3 regions of the Alkalihalophilus pseudofirmus genome follow, and region 1 is predicted to be linked to each of the others. Evidence: riboswitches for the same ligand, from Rfam matches in the RefSeq annotation. Region 1 holds a riboswitch; each other region holds the start of a gene.
The links. Region 1 has a riboswitch for S-adenosylmethionine ahead of PQ478_RS04165 (homoserine dehydrogenase). Riboswitches for the same ligand answer to the same signal wherever they lie in the genome.

Region 1 (3,213 bases):
GTAGAAGGTACAGTCGTTGCGCGTGACGCGCGTACAGTAAATGACAAGATTGAGACAGGGACGATCGAAATTCATGTAACAAAAGTAGAAGTACTCAATGCTTCAAAATCACTTCCATTCCAAATCGAAGCTGATACAGATGCATCAGAGGATGTGCGTCTGCGTTACCGTTACTTAGATTTACGCCGTCCTGATATGCAGGAAACATTTAAACTACGCCACAAAACAACAAAGTTAATTCGTAATTTCTTAGACGAAGAAGCATTTCTTGAAATTGAAACACCAATGCTTACAAAGAGTACACCTGAAGGAGCTCGTGACTATCTTGTTCCAAGCCGCGTGCACCATGGTGAATTTTATGCTCTTCCGCAGTCGCCGCAAATCTTCAAGCAGCTTTTAATGGTGTCTGGTTTTGAACGTTACTACCAAGTGGTTCGCTGTTTCCGTGATGAAGACCTACGTGCAGACCGTCAGCCAGAATTCACCCAAATTGATATTGAGACTTCTTTTATGGATAAAGAAGACCTTCTTTCAATGACAGAGAAAATGATGGCAAAAGTTTTAAAGGAAACAAAAGGTGTAGAAGTTTCCCTTCCAATGCCTCGTCTGACGTATGATGAAGCAATGAACCGTTATGGCTCTGATAAGCCGGATACACGGTTTGAAATGGAGTTAATTGAGCTCTCAGATGTAGTCCGTGACTCAAGCTTTAAAGTATTTACAAGTGCGATTAACGGCGGCGGTATTGTGAAAGGCTTAAATCTTAAAGGCGGGGCAAGTAAAATGTCTCGTAAGGAAATTGACGCGTTAACTGAATTTGTTAAGCCGTATGGTGCAAAAGGTCTTGCTTGGCTGAAGGTTGAAGCAGATGGCTTAAAAGGCCCGATTGCTAAATTCTTTGAAGGGGAACATGCAGAGAACCTTCTAAGTGCGATGAATGGGGAAGAAGGCGATTTATTATTCTTTGCAGCAGACAAAGCGCAAGTTGTCTTTGACAGCCTTGGTGCACTTCGTCTGAAGTTCGGTAAAGAGTTCGACTTAATTGATAAAGATGCATTTAATTTCTTATGGGTTGTTGACTTCCCGCTCGTTGAATATGATGAGGATGCAAAGCGTTATGTCGCTCTTCACCACCCGTTCACAAGTCCTAAGAAAGCAGATCGTGACCTGCTTGCTACAGATCCTGCATCTGTTCGTGCCGAGGCTTATGACCTTGTATTAAATGGTTATGAACTTGGCGGCGGTTCACAGCGTATTTATGAGCGTGAAATTCAAGAGCATATGTTTAGAGCGCTAGGGTTCTCAGAAGAAGAAGCAAAAGAACAATTCGGCTTCTTACTTGAAGCATTTGAATATGGTACACCACCGCACGGGGGAATCGCTCTTGGACTTGACCGTCTAATCATGCTTCTAGCAGGGCGTACAAACTTACGTGATACGATTGCATTCCCTAAAACAGCAAGTGCAAGCTGCTTATTAACTAATGCACCAAGCGAAGTAAGTCTTGATCAGTTAATTGACCTTAATTTATCCATCATCGGTAATAAGACGGATAAGGTCGAAGTATAAAGCATTCTAAGAGACTGCCTAGATCATTGGGCAGTCTCTTTTTTTAAGTCTATTTACAACCTGAGGAACGAGAGCAGCATTTAAAATAATACAGAGAGAAAATATAAGTGAAAAAATGATTGACTGTTTCATTTGAGATGCGTATAATCAGACTCAATAGAAAATTCGAAACAGTATGAGATGGAGATCTCATCCTTATCAAGAGTGGTGGAGGGACTGACCCGATGAAACCCGGCAACCGGTTTGTATGCCTATACAAACAAAGGTGCTACGTTCAGCAGAATGAATTCATTCTGAAAGATAAGGGAAGGCAGTGAAAACCTTTCCTTTTGGAAAGGTTTTTTTGCATTCATGATTATACAAGTTTAGATGAGACGAGGAGAGAGGCACATGCTTAAAATAGGAATACTTGGTTTTGGAACAGTTGGTAAGGGAGTGTATGACCGCTTTCATAGAACGAGAGAAACGATTGAACGTCAATTAGGGGAGTCATTTGCAATTGAAGCGATTTTAGTTAAAGATCGTCAAAAAGATCGGGCTTCTTTAGAGGAAGGTCTTGTGACTACTGATTGGGATGAATTTAAAAATCATCACTCCTATGATATTGTCTTTGAAGCGATCGGAGGTATTGAACCAGCGTATTCATATACGAAACATTTTCTTACTCAAGGGATTCCGGTTATTTCAGCGAACAAGAAATTGATCGCATCAAGAGGGGAAGACCTTGAAGCTTGTGCACAAGCTGGCGGCACCTTTTATGGATATGAGGCGGCTGTTGCGGGTGCTATTCCTATTATAAATGCGCTGCGTGCCACCCTTAGCACAACTTCGATTGATCGAGTTCGAGGCATTTTAAATGGAACAACAAACTATATGTTAACGGAAATGATTCAAAAAGAGAGAAGCTTTGCTGATGTGCTGCTTGAGGCTCAGCAGCTAGGCTATGCAGAAAGTGATCCAACTGATGATATTGAAAGCTATGATGCGTGGTATAAATTGATCATTTTAAGCAGACTCTGTTTTGGTAAATGGAGTGACACGGAACAGATTACTCGTTACGGGGTAAGTGAGATTGAAAATTGGCATGTAGAGGTAGCAAATGAACTTGGCTGTCAGGTGAAACTAATTGGTGATGCAAAGCTAGAAGATGGAGAAGTGAGAGGTATTGTGTCCCCTGCCTTTGTTGCTGGTGATGAACTTCTAGCATCCATCAACGGGGTCGTAAATGCTGTTGTCCTTTACGGGGAAGATATTGATCAACTATCGTTTGCCGGCCCAGGAGCTGGAGGGGCTGCTACAGCGAATAGTATGGTAGAAGATTTTATTCTTCATAGTCGTTATGATGGTGATCGTGTTGTGGCAGAAGAGCAACATGAAGCAAAAGAAGAGAGCAGCTATTCAATGGTATTTGTCAATCAAGCAAGTTACGGGGAATGTCTGCACTGGGCTGAAGCATATAGTGTTGAAATCGTTGAATCCATCCCGCATTCAGAAGGTGAGGCATGGATTGTTAAAAATGCTGCTGTAGATGAGTTGAGCCAGCCGGTTTATCAGCTGTATGGAAATATTCAAAGAATCACAAGTGCGAACGAAGTGAAAGTAAGCTAACAAATTAGTATAACGTAAGAGGGAGAGCTTATGGTT
Region 2 (3,213 bases), 600 kb from region 1:
CGACAACCCCGGCCATAGCAGAGTATCCGATAAGACTGATGGTTGTAATTGTAATTCCTTGTACGATTCCTGGTTTTGCTTCAGTTAATAAAATATCTTTAATAATCAGCCAAGGGCTTGCTCCGACTGATATAGCCGCTTCAACTACCCCCTTATCAATTTTCCGCATCGATGATTCTACTAATCTTGCAAAGAAAGGAATCGCTGCTACTGATAAAGAAACAGAGGCTGCCACCGGCCCAATTGTACCGCCTACAATGGCTTGTGTTAATGGAATTAATGCGACTAGTAAGATAATAAATGGGATCGAGCGAATTAAGTTTACAATCAGTCCAAGGATGCTTTTGATCCATATATTTTCTAAAAATAACCCTTTATCCGTGACATATAGTAGAATTCCTACCGGAAGGCCGACAAGAATAGCAATGGAAAGGGAGATTCCGACCATAATGACTGTTTGAATAAAAGCTTTATTTAATTCTGGCAGCAATTGAATAAATGTATCAATTGTCATTCGTGATCACCTCCACCCCGACCGCTTTTTCATCTAAGTAAGAGATAACCTTATTAATCTCTTCTTGGTCCCCTATCAGTTCCATAATGAAGACCCCGAGCGGCACTTCTTTGATGTATTCAATTTTCCCGTGCAGTATATTTCCTTTTACATCAAACCCTTTTAATACATCAGAAACAACGGATTCGTGTGCCACATCACCTTGAAAATGAATTTTTATGATTGTGCCTTGGCATGTGTTCATTAATGTTTGCGGGAGCTTAAACTGCATGACGCCATCGATAAATTCTTTTGTCAGCTTTTCTTTTGGCTTAGCAAACAGTTGATACACACTTCCAAGCTCGATGACCTTCCCGTTTTCCATCACAGCCATTCGGTCACATATCTCTTTTACCACTTCCATCTCATGCGTGATGAGAACAATCGTAAGACCTAGCTTTTCGTTTATACTCTTTAACAGTTTTAAGATGGACTGGGTTGTGCTTGGATCAAGGGCAGAGGTTGCTTCATCACAAAGGAGAACCTTTGGATCATTTGCCAGCGCTCTTGCAATACCGACTCTCTGTTTTTGACCGCCGCTTAACTGGCTCGGGTAGTGCTGCGTTTTATCAGAAAGGCCGACTAAATCAAGTAATTCTAGAACTTTCTTTTCACTTTCAGCTTTTGATTTTCCAGCAGCCTTTAAGGCGAAAAAGACATTATCAAATACCGTTTTAGATGATGCGAGATAAAAATGTTGAAAGATCATTCCTATTTTCTGTCTAGCCTCTCGCAATTTACTAGCTTTTAATGAGACTAGGTTCACCCCATCTACATAAATTTCCCCTGAGGTTGGCTTCTCCATTAGGTTAAGGCAGCGTAAAAGTGAGCTTTTTCCTGCCCCGCTATATCCGACAATCCCGAAAATTTCTCCTTTTTCAATCTCAAGGCTGACATTATCCACACCTTTAATCAGGCCCTTTTTTGTTTTATATTCTTTGATGACATTCTTGATCTCTATCATGATTTCCACCTCAGAAACTAAGTAATCTTATTTGAAAACTCAACTTTATAAAAACGTTGGTTCTAGTTCTTATCCACTTCCGTAAAAACAAAAATAAAAACCTCTTCCTATTCAGAAAGAGGTTTGACAATTAAGATCGCACCTCTTATCTTTCAGAGCCATAGCTCTGCAGGATTTAGCACCGACTAAGTATAAACTTAGAGGTTGCCGGACGTCATAGGGCCTGTCCCTCGGTCGCTCTTGATAAGAGTTTTTAAACTATTCAAATTTTCTAAGTTATTTCATCATAATAAAGGATTAAAGAATTGTCAATAGGTTAATGATTTATTCACCTAACAGCTGTAAAAATTCTCTTGTACGGGCCTCTTTTGGATGTTCAAGCAGCTCTCTTGCCTTACCTTCCTCTACTATGAATCCGCCATCCATAAAAAATACTTTATCAGCCACTCGTTTTGCAAAATTCATTTCATGCGTTACGATTACCATCGTCTGCCCTTCTTTAGCCAGTTCTTCAATCACCCTTAACACTTCACCCACGAGCTGCGGGTCTAGTGCTGAAGTTGGCTCATCAAACAACATGACATCAGGATTCATCATTAGGGCTCTAGCTATAGCCACACGCTGCTGCTGCCCTCCTGATAATGCATCTGGATACTTATCCTTATGTTCAAACATACCTACTTTCCTTAACAATTTCTCACCATCTGCAAGAACTGTATTCTTTCTAGCTTTTTTAACGGTTAAAGGAGCCTCTATGATATTTTCCATGACCGTTTTGTGCGGAAAGAGATGAAAGCCTTGAAAGACCATCCCGCTATAAGCACGCAGCTCACTTATATCTTTTTTGGAAACATTCTTTGCTCCAAATTCTATTTTTTTCTCACCTATTGTGATCGTACCGCTATTAGGCAGTTCTAACACATTTAAGCAGCGAAGAAGCGTTGTTTTACCAGAACCTGAAGGCCCTATTAAACAAACCACTTCTCCCTTCTCAACCGAAAAGTCGATGGACTCTAAAACGGTATTCTCGTCAAACTTTTTGTTAAGCTTAGATACATTAATCATTTTGAGTCCTCCTTTATCGCTTACTTAAATAACGATTATATCTCTTCTCTAATCTTTCTTGGAAATAACCGATAATAATACATACCGCCCAATAAATAAGAGCGGCTGTTATATACATCGTCATACTATCAAACGTACGGCCAGCCACAAGTCTTGAGCTGTACAATAATTCTTGGACAGTAATAACGGACGCAAGGGAAGTACCTTTTACGATGTCCATAAAAATATTAAAAGTAGGCGGCAAGGCAATTCGTGTTGCCTGCGGGATAATGACCCTTCTTAATGTTTGAATATAACTCATTTGCAATGAAGCAGCTGCCTCCCATTGGCCACGCGGAACGGACATGATGGCTGATCTAACCACTTCGGCATTGTAAGCAGCAAAGTTAAGACTGATTCCAACAATCCCTGCAACAATGGCACTCTTAAATTCAACCCCTAGTACCGGGATACCATAATAAAGGATAAAGATAAATACAAGTAAAGGTGTTCCCCTCATAAATGAAATATAAATTCTTGCAGGCCATCTGATAAACCAGAACTTTGACATCCGAGCAATTCCTAAGAGTAATCCTAAAATGAGGGCAAAAACCATACTAAATAGAGCGATAATCATCGTTACCTTTAAACC
Region 3 (3,213 bases), 1.5 Mb from region 1:
CAAGCGGGTAAGCAGCACGTGTATTTTCTGTTAAAACCGTGTTGTCAAAATCAGGTAATGCTGTCTTTTCATCTACGACAACGTTTTCAAGAACGGATCCAAAACGAATCGCATTCCAGATTTGCGGTTCTTTCTCTTCAGAAAGGTTAATGCATTTTGCATAGCAGCCGCCCTCAATATTAAATACACCGTTAGATGACCAGCCGTGCTCATCATCTCCAATTAAGTAACGATTCGGGTCAGCAGATAAGGTAGTTTTACCTGTACCTGATAAGCCAAAGAATAAAGCAACATCGCCTTCTTTTCCTGCATTCGCAGAGCAGTGCATTGAAAGAACGTTTTGTTCAGGGAGCATGAAGTTCATCACAGAGAAAATAGATTTTTTCATTTCACCTGCATATTCAGTTCCTCCAATTAAAACGATACGTTCTTCAAATGAAATAATAATGAATGTTTCAGAGCGAGTTCCATCTACTGCAGGATCAGCTTTAAACGTTGGTGCTGAAACAATCGTAAAGTCTGCAATTGTTTCTTGATTCAATTCCTCAGCAGTTGGACGGATAAATAATTGTCTAGCAAAAGCTTGATGCCATGCAAATTCATTTACAACTTTTAAAGAAAGACGGAAGTTTTTATCAGCTCCAGCATATCCCTTTGAAACAAATAATTCTTCTTTCGTTCCAAGGTGGGCCAGCACTTTTTTGTAAAGCTTCGTAAATACATCCTTCTCGATTGGCTGATTAACAGGGCCCCATGCAATTTTGTCGGCTACACTTGGCTCGTTGACAATGAACTTATCTTTTGGCGAACGTCCTGTGTACGTACCAGTCTCAACGCTTAATGCACCAGAAGCTGTTAATTTACCTTCTTTACGCATCAGTGATTTTTCAACTAATGCCGAGATCGGTAAATCATGGTGTGTCTGCTCACTTTTCAATAATTGGTCAAGTTCTGATGTAAGGCTTAAAGTAGTCATTGTCGCAAAACCCTTTCCTATTTAAAGTAATTTAACTTTTTATTGGTATTTGGTACTTGTCATCGTTTCTATGTCAATTAGTATAACACATTATATCTATTAGTCTATACTAATGTGAAAGTTTTTTTGAAAAATGATGCAATGAACCAAAAGCCGCCCTTTTGGTATTGAAAGGGCCAAAGGGGAAAAGGTGTTAGTTCTTACGATTTGAGACGAAAATGAAGAAGACTTTAAATGAATAAGTCCATAAAATATGAAGAGATGAATTCTGGAAGAAGCATAATACTATATAGAAGAAAACGGTTTAATCTAGATGGTGATGAAAATAAAATGACATTAATTAATGAATAGTATAACTCATTATAAACGAGTTCTACTCCGACTAAAAGTATGAATATTAGTGAATTTTCGGCCGGTGTTGACAGAGGATTCTATGTACGTTATGATATGTCGCGAACGGATACTCTTATCCAGAGTAGGTGGAGGGACAGGCCCGAAGAAACCCAGCAACCAACACTCATGCCAAACGAGTGAAAAGGTGCTAACCTGCAAGGCAGCTGCCTTGAACGATAAGAGGCGAAAGGTAAACATTTCAACCCTTTTCCTCGATGGAATGGGGTTTTCTACGTTTATACACGTCTTAAACCGTTTTATCACCCATTGGATGAGAAACGAGTGCCGTCTCAAATCATTCGCACACAACCGTTGTAGTTGTCTGCATAGGAGGAATTTGAACATGGTAGAAAAGCAAAGTCGTCGTTTATTTACATCAGAATCAGTAACAGAAGGTCATCCAGATAAAATTAGTGATCAAATCTCTGATGCGATTCTTGATGAGATCTTAGCGAAAGATCCTAATGCTCGTGTAGCTTGTGAAACATCTGTAACAACTGGTTTAGTTTTAGTTGCGGGTGAGATCACTACAAACACATATGTAGATATCCCTAAAGTCGTTCGTGAGACGATCAAAGGAATTGGTTACACACGTGCTAAATATGGTTTTGATGCAGAGACTTGTGCTGTTTTAACATCAATTGATGAGCAATCAGCAGATATCGCAGCTGGGGTTGACCAAGCATTAGAAGCTCGCGAAGGACAAATGACTGATGCAGAAATTGAAGCAATTGGTGCAGGTGACCAAGGTTTAATGTTTGGTTATGCAAATAACGAAACAAAAGAACTTATGCCGCTTCCTATTTCATTAAGTCATAAACTAGCTCGCCGCTTAACTGAAGTACGTAAAGAAGAAATTCTTCCTTACTTACGTCCAGATGGGAAAACACAAGTGACTGTGGAATATGATGAGGACGGAAAACCAGCTCGTATTGATACGATTGTTATCTCCACTCAACATCATCCAGAAGTAACTCTTGAGCAAATTCAACGCAACTTAAAAGAGTATGTCATTAACCCGGTTGTACCAGCTGAATTGCTTGATGAGGATACGAAATACTTCATTAACCCAACAGGACGCTTTGTTATCGGCGGACCTCAAGGGGATGCTGGTTTAACTGGACGTAAAATCATTGTAGACACTTACGGTGGATATGCTCGTCACGGCGGCGGTGCATTCTCTGGTAAAGATGCAACAAAAGTTGACCGTTCAGGTGCTTATGCAGCTCGTTATGTAGCGAAGAACATCGTTGCAGCTGGATTAGCTGATAAGTGTGAGGTGCAGCTTGCATATGCAATCGGTGTTGCTCAGCCGGTGTCAATTTCAATTGATACATTTGGTACAGGTAAAGTTTCTGAAGAAACACTTGTTTCATTAGTTCGTGATAACTTTGACCTTCGTCCTGCTGGCATCATTAAAATGCTTGACCTTCGTCGTCCTATTTATAAGCAAACAGCAGCATACGGACACTTTGGACGTACAGATATTGAGCTTCCATGGGAGCAAACGGATAAAGCGTCTGTTCTTAAAGAACAAGCAGGACTTTAATTTACAGTTTTATTAAAAGAAATACAAAAAAACACAATTTCTCATTTGAGAGATTGTGTTTTTTGTTTTAGTTTAGATAATCGGGGTATAACAAATAATAGAAACACTTCTATGTATGCTTCTCTTCAAAAAAGGCCAAACTAGGCAGTAAGAGGGAGGTGGACTAATATGGCACAAGATGTTTTATGTGAAGTGAACAATTGTGTACATTGGTCGCATGGTAACCAATGTGCAGCGGATAAGATCTATGTAATCAGTCATAAAGGGAAACAAGCAGATCGTCAAGAGGAGACGG

Region 2: another riboswitch for S-adenosylmethionine. It lies ahead of PQ478_RS01170 (methionine ABC transporter ATP-binding protein); the one in region 1 lies ahead of PQ478_RS04165 (homoserine dehydrogenase).
Region 3: another riboswitch for S-adenosylmethionine. It lies ahead of metK (methionine adenosyltransferase); the one in region 1 lies ahead of PQ478_RS04165 (homoserine dehydrogenase).

Annotation. Positions count from the first base shown of each region.
Region 1 is NZ_CP117835.1:810,574-813,786, forward strand. It holds gene aspS (aspartate--tRNA ligase) at 1-1,569, shown strand, start outside; SAM riboswitch class I at 1,762-1,876, shown strand; gene PQ478_RS04165 (homoserine dehydrogenase) at 1,960-3,177, shown strand; gene PQ478_RS04170 (hypothetical protein) at 3,206-3,213, opposite strand, start outside.
Region 2 is NZ_CP117835.1:209,909-213,121, reverse strand. It holds gene PQ478_RS01175 (methionine ABC transporter permease) at 1-514, opposite strand, end outside; gene PQ478_RS01170 (methionine ABC transporter ATP-binding protein) at 504-1,517, opposite strand; SAM riboswitch class I at 1,660-1,767, opposite strand; gene PQ478_RS01165 (amino acid ABC transporter ATP-binding protein) at 1,842-2,582, opposite strand; gene PQ478_RS01160 (amino acid ABC transporter permease) at 2,596-3,213, opposite strand, start outside.
Region 3 is NZ_CP117835.1:3,349,367-3,352,579, reverse strand. It holds gene pckA (phosphoenolpyruvate carboxykinase (ATP)) at 1-976, opposite strand, end outside; SAM riboswitch class I at 1,440-1,552, shown strand; gene metK (methionine adenosyltransferase) at 1,713-2,918, shown strand; gene PQ478_RS17685 (DUF1540 domain-containing protein) at 3,087-3,213, shown strand, end outside.